3 regions of the Pseudomonas sp. AK106 genome follow, and region 3 is predicted to be linked to each of the others. Evidence: predicted binding sites of a transcription regulator. Region 3 holds the regulator's gene; each other region holds the start of a gene.
What was found. The regulator sigma-54, encoded in region 3, starts transcription at its own class of promoters, with help from an activator protein. The targets are predictions, from matches to a motif close to ANTGGCATNNANNTTGCTNT.

Region 1: a site for sigma-54 is predicted at 1,703-1,722, ahead of M1E04_RS10060 (CmpA/NrtA family ABC transporter substrate-binding protein). Genes of this name have one in related genera too.
Region 2: a site for sigma-54 is predicted at 1,297-1,316, ahead of glnA (glutamate--ammonia ligase). Genes of this name have one in related genera too.

Annotation. Positions count from the first base shown of each region.
Region 1 covers NZ_CP096426.1:2,220,260-2,223,492, reverse strand. Annotated here, with positions in the region: gene rmf (ribosome modulation factor) at 219-434, shown strand; gene M1E04_RS10065 (quinone-dependent dihydroorotate dehydrogenase) at 575-1,597, opposite strand; gene M1E04_RS10060 (CmpA/NrtA family ABC transporter substrate-binding protein) at 1,872-3,080, shown strand; gene M1E04_RS10055 (ANTAR domain-containing response regulator) at 3,093-3,233, shown strand, end outside.
Region 2 covers NZ_CP096426.1:204,842-208,074, forward strand. Annotated here, with positions in the region: gene glnA (glutamate--ammonia ligase) at 1-1,198, opposite strand, end outside; gene thiI (tRNA uracil 4-sulfurtransferase ThiI) at 1,531-2,985, shown strand; gene typA (translational GTPase TypA) at 3,126-3,233, shown strand, end outside.
Region 3 covers NZ_CP096426.1:1,012,022-1,015,254, reverse strand. Annotated here, with positions in the region: gene lptA (lipopolysaccharide transport periplasmic protein LptA) at 1-115, shown strand, start outside; gene lptB (LPS export ABC transporter ATP-binding protein) at 115-840, shown strand; gene M1E04_RS04585 (RNA polymerase factor sigma-54) at 1,030-2,523, shown strand; gene hpf (ribosome hibernation-promoting factor, HPF/YfiA family) at 2,600-2,908, shown strand; gene ptsN (PTS IIA-like nitrogen regulatory protein PtsN) at 2,921-3,233, shown strand, end outside.

The DNA.
Region 1 (3,233 bases), 1.2 Mb from region 3:
TTATGGTCGTAATGCCTGAATGGTTACGTTCTTATGACAAAACGATCATTCACAGCGCATCTTTCATTGGTTAGAAATCACCCAAGGTCATCGCCGCAACGGCGATGGCATCAAGCCCGCGACGCCGGCAGCGGGCCGCTAACGGCAGAAGATTTTCTGCCGGACCTCAGCCTGAGGTCTCCAGGGACATTACAGTCAACAAACGAGGGCAATACCCTATGAGAAGACTTAAGCGTGATCCGATGGAAAGAGCATTTTCGCGCGGATACCAATATGGCGTATCCGGTAAATCCCGTGAGCTTTGCCCATTTACTCTACCGTCAGTGCGTCAAGCCTGGATCAATGGCTGGCGAGAAGGACGCGGCGACAACTGGGACGGTATGACCGGCACTGCGGGCATTCACAGACTCAACGAACTTCACGCGGTCGGCTGACGCAACCCTCACGTTACAGCCTGACCTAAAGCTTTTTCGACATTCTTGATCGCTTCACCATTACCACGCACGCCCCACCCGGGCGGCGGGCCAAGGCCCAAGAGGGGTTCCAGTCGGAACCCCTCTTTTCGTCTGGATGATCAGCGGGACATCGACGCGATCGCGTCCACCGACTGGCGAATCAACGCCGGCCCCTTGTAGATAAAGCCTGAATAAATCTGCACCAGACTCGCCCCTGCCGCGATCTTATCGGCCGCGTGCCTGCCTTCGGTAATGCCACCGGCGGCAATGATCGGCAAGCGCCCGCCCAGCTCACCGGCCAGCACCTTGACGATGTGCGTGCTCTGCTCGCGCACCGGCGCGCCCGACAGGCCGCCTGCCTCGTCGCCATGGGGCAACCCTTCGACGCCCTGACGGCTGAGGGTGGTGTTGGTCGCGATCACCGCGTCCATGCCCGACTCCAGCAGCGCACCGGCAACCAGCACGGTCTCTTCGTCGCTCATGTCCGGGGCAATCTTGATGGCGAGCGGCACGCGTTTGCCGTGGATCAGCGTCAGCGCTTCCTGACGCACCCGCAGGGCTTCGAGCAGTTGCTTGAGCGAATCGCCGAACTGCAGGCTGCGCAGGCCCGGCGTATTGGGCGAGCTGACGTTGACGGTGACGTAACTGGCGTGGGCGTACACTTTGTCCAGGCAGATGAGGTAATCATCCACGGCGCGCTCCACCGGCGTATCGGCGTTCTTGCCGATGTTGATGCCCAGTACGCCGTTGTACTGCGCGGCCTGCACCCGGCTGACCAGATTGTCGACGCCCAGGTTGTTGAAGCCCATGCGGTTGATGATGGCTTCGGCGTGGGGCAGACGGAAAATGCGCGGCTTCGGGTTGCCCGGTTGCGGGCGCGGCGTGACAGTGCCGACCTCGACGAAACCGAAGCCCAGCTGCGAGAAGCCGTCGATGGCCGCGCCGTTCTTGTCCAGCCCCGCCGCCAATCCGACCGGGTTGGGGAAGCGCAGGCCCATGACGGTCACCGGCAGCTGCATCGGCGCCTTGTTGAACAGGCCGTTGAGCCCCAGACGCCCGCCCGCTCCGATCAGGTCGATGGACAGATCGTGGGAAGCTTCGGGGGAGAGTTTGAACAGTAACTGGCGGGCCAGGTTATACATGGGCGGGGGCGGCTCGATTGCGGCTGGGATCAGCGGCGGATTATAAACGCCGGTGCAGGCGAAGCGCGAGGCATGTCGCGAACTTTGCTGACTGACCTGTTCGCCGCTGGCATATCGCTTGCTTTAAGTCCTGCATCGACTCGATCCAATGGCGGAGCGAGACACAGGACAATGACGTCGCTGTCGCCCCGGTTTCAATCGGGGCGAGGCGGCGTTTTTTTTGGACGACCGGCAGCGTTGAAAGGCGCGTCGGCCTCCACGCGGAATGGCACTCATGAATGACACGCTTACCCCCTCGCTGGCCTGGGTCAACGGCAGCGATGCACCGGAATTGGCCAGCGTCGACCTCGGCTTCATGGCGCTCACCGACAGCGCCTCGCTCATCGTCGCCGCGACCCAGGGCTTCGCCCAGCCCTATGGCCTGCACATCAATTTGCACCGGCAGTCATCGTGGGCCAACCTGCGCGACAAACTGGTCAGCGGCGAACTGCATGCCGCTCACAGCCTTTACGGGCTGGTCTACGCCGTGCAACTGGGGCTGGCCGGGCCGGCGAAGCACATGGCAGTACTGATGGGGCTGAACCAGAACGGTCAGAGCATCAACCTGTCGAGGGCGCTGCAGGACGCAGGTGTGACCACTCCTGATGCACTCGATCGACGCACGCACCAAAGCGACCCAAAACTCACGTTCGCCCAAACCTTCCCCACCGGCAACCACGCCCTGTGGCTGTATTACTGGCTCGCGAGCCAGGGCATTCACCCACTGCGCGACGTCGACAGCGTGGTGGTGCCGCCGCCGCAGATGGTCGAGCACCTGCAGGCCGGTCGCATCGACGGCTTTTGTGTCGGCGAGCCGTGGGGTGCCAGCGCCGTTCAGCAGAACCTGGGCTTCACCCTGGCGACGTCCCAGGCCATCTGGCCGGATCACCCGGAAAAGGTGCTGGGGTGCAGCCTGGAATTCGTCGAGCAATACCCCAACACGGCGCGCGCCCTGGTGATGGCCGTGCTTGAAGCCAGTCGCTTCATCGAAGAAAGCGCTGACAACCGCCGAAGCACCGCGCAGTTGCTCGGCGCCCCCGAGTACGTCAATGCACCCGTCGGCGCTATCGAATCGCGGCTACTGGGCGAGTACGACGACGGGCTCGGCAACCGGTGGCACGACCACCATGCCATCCGCTTCCATGATGAAGGCCGGGTCAACATGCCGTGGCTGTCTGACGGCATGTGGTTCATGACCCAGTTTCGCCGCTGGGGCTTGCTGCGCGAAGACCCGGATTACCTCGGCGTCGCCCGCACCGTCCAACAGCTTGGCCTGTACCGCGAGGCCGCCGAGGCACTGGGCATCGCCGTGCCGCCCTCGCCCATGCGCAGCAGCCAGTTGATCGACGGCAAGATGTGGGACGGCAGCGACCCGGCGTGTTATGCCCGCAGCTTCAAGCTGCACGCGCTGGCCGATGCCGCCCTCGCTCATGCCGATCGCTGAGGAGACGCCACCATGCTGCGAATCCTGCTGATCAATGACACCCCCAAAAAAGTCGGTCGCCTGAAAGCGGCGCTGACTGAAGCCGGTTTCGAGGTCATCGATGAATCCGGGCTGATCATCGACCTCCCCGCACGGGTTCAGGCCGTGCGACCG
Region 2 (3,233 bases), 810 kb from region 3:
GCAGGTCATACAGGTTTTTGTCAGCAGCATCGCCAGGGTGGATCTTGTTCTGGATGCCGTCCAGGCCAGCCATCAACAGGGCAGCGAATGCCAGGTAAGGGTTGGCTGCCGGGTCCGGGAAACGTGCTTCGATACGACGGCCTTTAGGGCTATTGACGTAAGGAATACGGATCGAAGCCGAACGGTTACGAGCCGAGTAGGCCAGCATGACCGGCGCTTCGAAACCTGGAACCAGACGCTTGTACGAGTTGGTTGCCGGGTTGGTGAAGCCGTTCAGGGCCTTGCCGTGTTTGATGATGCCGCCGATGAAGTACAGAGCGGTGTCGGACAGGCCGGCATAACCTTCGCCTGCGAAGGTGTTCTTGCCATCTTTGGAGATGGACATGTGAACGTGCATACCCGAACCGTTATCGCCGTACAGAGGCTTGGGCATGAAGGTAGCGGTGCGGCCGTAAGCGTCGGCAACGTTATGCACGACGTATTTCAGGGTCTGAACTTCGTCAGCCTTTTTAACCAGCGTGTTGAATTTCACGCCGATTTCGTTCTGGCCAGCGGTTGCGACTTCGTGGTGGTGAACTTCGACGACCTGGCCCATTTCTTCCAGAGCGTTGCACATTGCGGTGCGGATTTCGTGGTCGTGGTCGAACGGTGGAACCGGGAAGTAGCCGCCTTTGATGCCTGGACGGTGGCCCTTGTTGCCGCCTTCGATGTCAGCGTCGGACATCCACGAACCTTGTTCGGAGTAGATCTTGAACATGGAGCCGGAGATATCGGACTTGAATTTCACTTCGTCGAAGATGAAGAATTCTGGCTCAGGGCCGGCGAATACAGTGTCACCGATGCCGGTCGACTTCAGGTATTCCTCGGCGCGGTGAGCGATGGCGCGTGGGTCGCGATCGTAACCTTGCATGGTCGACGGTTCGATGATGTCGCAAACCAGGATCAGGGTAGGCTCTTCGGTGAACGGATCCAGGACGGCGGTTTCGTCGTCCGGCAGCAGGATCATGTCGGAGGCTTCGATGCCTTTCCAGCCCGAGATGGAGGAACCGTCGAACATTTTGCCGACTTCGAAGAAGTCGTCTTCCAGCGCATCGCGGGCCGGCATGGTCACGTGGTGCTGAGTGCCTTTGGTGTCCGTGAAGCGCAGATCAATCCACTTAACGTCATGATCTTTGATGAGTTGAACCGACTTCGACATGTTGTCCTCCGGGGTGGATTAGGGCCTGAGTAGTAGTGGGCCCTTCAATTTGGGTGATGCCGGGCGCGATACTCGACCAAGGCAACCTGCCTCACAAGGGAGCAATTTGCATGCCAGTGCCCTGTGTTGGGATTTCCTCGGGAATACCTGCCTTTTAGCGTGTTAAACGTCGCATATTCGAAAACAGGCGCACCGTTGTGGTGCCAATTAATTGTATACAGGGCCGTTTTGGTGCGTGGACGATTGACTGTACGATAACTGGTTAAACCTTGAGCAATTTCCGCTATAATCCGCGCCCCCCTTTTTCGACCGGGACCTAGCGCGCTGTTTTCATGAAATTAATCGTCAAAGTCTTCCCAGAAATCACTATCAAAAGCCGGCCTGTGCGCAAGCGCTTCATCAAACAGCTGGCCAAGAACATCCGTACGGTGCTCCGCGATCTGGACCCGGCGTTGGTGGTGGATGGCGTGTGGGACAACCTTGAGGTCGAAACCAGGGTCGAGGATGCCAAAGTGCTGCGCGAGATGACCGAGCGGCTGAGCTGCATGCCCGGCATCACGCACTTTCTGCAGGTTGACCAGTATCCGCTGGGCGACATGGAAGACATCTATGAGAAGTGCAAGCTGCACTTCGGCGATGCGATCCCCGGCAAGATATTCGGGGTGCGCTGCAAGCGAGCGGGTCATCACGACTTCAGCTCCATGGACGTCGAGAAGTACGTCGGCAGCAAGCTGCGCCGTGAATGCAACGCCGCCGGCATCTCGCTGAAGGCCCCGGAAGTCGAAGTCAGAATCGAAATCCGCGACCAGCGCCTGTTCGTGATTCACAGCCAGCACAACGGCATGGGCGGTTATCCGCTGGGTTCGCTTGAGCAGACCCTGATCCTGATGTCCGGTGGTTTTGACTCCACCGTGGCCGCGTACCAGATCATGCGTCGTGGCCTGATGAGCCATTTCTGCTTCTTCAACCTGGGCGGACGTGCCCACGAGCTGGGCGTGATGGAAGTCGCGCACTTCATCTGGAAGAAGTACGGCAGCTCCCAGCGCGTGCTGTTTGTCAGCGTACCGTTCGAGGAAGTTCTGGGAGAAATTCTCGGAAAAGTCGATAACAGTCATATGGGCGTAGTATTGAAGCGTATGATGTTGCGCGCCGCGACGAACATTGCCGACCGGCTGGAAATCGACGCGCTGGTCACCGGCGAGGCGATTTCCCAGGTGTCCAGCCAGACGCTGCCCAACCTGTCGGTCATTGATTGCGTGACGGAGAAGCTGGTCTTGCGGCCGCTGATCGCCAGTCACAAGCAGGACATCATTGACTTGGCCGATCAGATCGGCACCGGCGATTTTGCCCGGCACATGCCCGAATACTGCGGGGTGATTTCGGTGAACCCGAAGACCGCTGCCAAGCGCAACCGGGTCGAGCACGAAGAAAAATCGTTCGACATGGCCGTGCTCGAGCGTGCGCTTGAAAACGCTCGTCTGGTACCGATCGATCGCGTGATCGAGGAATTGGGCCAGGACGTTCAGATTGAAGAAGTTGGTCAGGCGCTGGCCGGGCAAGTGGTCATCGACATCCGTCACCCGGATGACGCTGAAGACCGCCCGCTGGCGCTGACTGGCGTTGAAGTACAAACGCTGCCGTTCTTTGCATTGAACAGCCGTTTCAAGGAACTGGATGATACGCGCCAGTACCTGCTCTATTGCGACAAAGGCGTCATGAGTCGCCTGCATGCTCATCATCTGCTCAGTGAGGGGCATGCCAATGTGCGCGTTTATCGACCGAGCTAAGTGCCCGGGGCTGTTTGCCTGTGGCTTGCGTCACCGGCCCCCCGACACCAGTCGTCAGCCGTAACGGCTTTCGCCGGCTCCACCGTTCATAGCTGCCTACAATCAGACAGCTGACCGAATCCTCTGATCGAGATACACAAGTGATCGAAAATCTACGCAACATCGCCATCATTGCTCACGTTGACCACGGTAAAACTACCCTCGTTGACAAGCTCCTGCGCCAGTCCGGCACCCTTGAGCGCAACGAG
Region 3 (3,233 bases):
CAAGCAGGTCGTGAACGCCGGCCGTGCCAACGGCACCAAGGTCACCGCACCACGCCCTCGCATCGACATGGTCATCCAGCCGAAAAAGAAAACCGACCAGCAGAAGGCCCAGTAATGGCAACGCTGAAAGCCCAACATCTGGCCAAGGCCTATAAAAGCCGCCAGGTCGTACGTGACGTCAGCCTGTCCATCGAGAGCGGTCAGATTGTCGGCCTGCTCGGCCCCAACGGCGCCGGCAAGACCACCTGCTTCTACATGATCGTCGGCCTGGTTCAGGCCGATCAGGGTCGCGTTCTTATCGACGACCAGGACGTCAGCCACCAGCCGATGCACGGCCGCGCTCGCGCCGGTATTGGCTACCTGCCACAGGAAGCGTCGATCTTCCGCAAGCTCTCCGTCTCGGACAACATCATGGCGATTCTGGAGACCCGCAAGGAGCTCGATCGCACTGCCCGTCGCAAGGAGCTGGAAAGCCTGCTGCAGGAATTCCACATCACCCACATTCGCGACAACCTGGGCATGAGCCTGTCGGGCGGTGAACGTCGCCGCGTGGAAATCGCACGCGCCCTCGCCACTTCGCCGAAATTCATTCTGCTCGACGAACCTTTTGCCGGTGTTGACCCTATTTCCGTAGGCGACATCAAGCAGATCATTCACCACCTCAAGGCCAAAGGGATCGGCGTGCTGATCACCGACCACAACGTGCGTGAAACGCTGGATATCTGCGAAACCGCCTACATCGTCAACGATGGGCAGCTAATTGCCGAAGGCGACGCCGAATCCATCCTTGCCAACCAATTGGTCAAGGAAGTGTATCTGGGTCACGAGTTCCGCCTGTAACCGCAGTGATGACACGAGGTTGTGCGGTACGCCGCAACGCGCGCTATCGCCGACCTCGTTTTTTAATTGTCATCACACTCTAGGCAAACCCTCCAGCTTCAGGCATATAATTTGCTTAAGTTGGCGCCCTCGGCGCCCTGGTAGTAAATGGCGCGCAGTGCGCCGGCGAATAAGGTGTTAAGCCCTGCCATGAAACCTTCGCTAGTCTTGAGAATGGGCCAGCAGCTGACGATGACGCCTCAGCTGCAACAGGCAATCCGCTTGCTTCAGTTGTCGACGCTGGATCTCCAACAGGAGATTCAGGAGGCGCTGGAGTCGAACCCGATGCTGGAACGGCAGGAGGAAGGCGACGATTTCGACAACGCCGACCCCTTGGCGGATAACGTAGAGCAAAAGCCCAACGCTGATGTTCAGGAGCCCACCTACCAGGAATCGGCGCCTACCGTCGACAATCTGGATGAGGGCGACTGGAACGAGCGCATCCCCAACGAGTTGCCTGTCGACACCGCGTGGGAAGACGTCTATCAGACCAGCGCCAGCAGCCTGCCCAGCAATGACGATGACGAGTGGGATTTCACCACCCGCACCTCCGTTGGCGAAAGCCTGCAAAGCCACCTGCTCTGGCAGCTCAACCTCGCGCCGATGTCGGACACCGATCGCCTGATCGCCGTGACGCTGATCGACTGCATCAACAACCAGGGCTACCTCGACGAAACACTGGAAGAATTGCTCGACGCTTTCGATCCTGAGCTCGATATCGAGCTGGACGAAATCGAAGCCGTTCTGCACCGCATCCAGCAGTTCGAGCCTGCGGGCATCGGCGCTCGCAACCTGAGCGAATGCCTGCTGCTGCAGCTCCGTCAGTTGCCGGCTAAAACCAGGTGGCTGGCGGAAGCGCAGAAGCTGGTCAGCGACTACATCGATCTGTTGGGCAGCCGCGACTACGCGCAACTGATGCGCCGCATGAAGCTCAAGGAAGACGACCTGCGGCAGGTCATTGAACTGGTCCAGAGCCTCAACCCGCGCCCCGGCTCGCAGATCGAGTCCAGTGAAGCCGAATACGTTGTGCCTGACGTCATCGTGCGCAAGGACAACGAGCGCTGGCTGGTGGAGCTGAACCAGGAATCCGTGCCGCGCCTGCGGGTCAATCCGCAGTACGCGGGGTTCGTGCGTCGTGCCGATACCAGCGCCGACAATACGTTCATGCGCAATCAGCTGCAGGAAGCGCGCTGGTTCATCAAGAGCCTGCAAAGCCGTAACGAGACGCTGATGAAGGTGGCGACGCAAATCGTTGAACACCAGCGCGGCTTCCTTGAGTACGGCGACGAGGCCATGAAGCCGCTGGTTCTGCATGACATCGCTGAGGCGGTCGGCATGCACGAATCGACGATTTCCCGGGTCACCACGCAGAAATTCATGCACACCCCACGCGGGATCTACGAACTCAAATATTTCTTTTCCAGCCACGTCAGCACCTCGGAAGGCGGCGAATGCTCGTCCACGGCGATTCGCGCGATCATCAAAAAACTGGTCGCTGCGGAAAATCAGAAAAAGCCGTTGAGTGACAGCAAGATCGCTGGTTTACTGGAAGCACAAGGCATTCAAGTGGCCCGTCGCACAGTCGCCAAGTACCGTGAATCCCTTGGGATCTCGCCGTCCAGCGAACGCAAGCGACTGATGTAAAGGTCACATGTCAAAGTGTTCCAGTGGCAGGCATTACGCCTGCCTCTTAATGCACTGGCAACGAAGGAGAAGCTGTATGCAAGTCAACATCAGTGGACACCAGCTGGAAGTGACCGAACCTCTGCGTACCTACATCGGCGAGAAACTCGCCCGACTGGAACGCCATTTTGACAAGATCACGAATGTGCAGGTCACGATGGAGGTCGAGAAGCTCAAGCAGAAGATCGAAGCCACCTTGCACGTTCCTGGCGCTGAAGTGGTTGCCAACGCCGAACACGACGACATGTATGCAGCCATTGACCTGCTTGCCGACAAGCTTGACCGCCAACTCAAAAAACATAAGGAAAAACAGCAAAGTCTGCTGCAAGGCGCGACTGCTCGCTGACACTCCCCACTCATGATCCGACTTGAAAATATTCTGACCCCTGGCCGTTCACTTGTGAACGTGCCAGGCGGCAGCAAAAAAGCCGTACTCCAAAACATCGCCAGCATGATCGGCAAGCAAGTGCCCGATCTTGATGAACAGGTGGTGTTTGAAAGCCTTATTGCCCGTGAAAAACTCGGCTCCACCGGTTTCGGTAATGGCATCGCCATTCCCCACTGCCGCCTGAAGGGCTGTACAACGCCTGTCAGCGCCGTGCTGCATCTCGAGAAACCCATCGATTTCGACGCCATCGACGGCGCGCCGGTTGACCTGCTGTTTGTGCTGC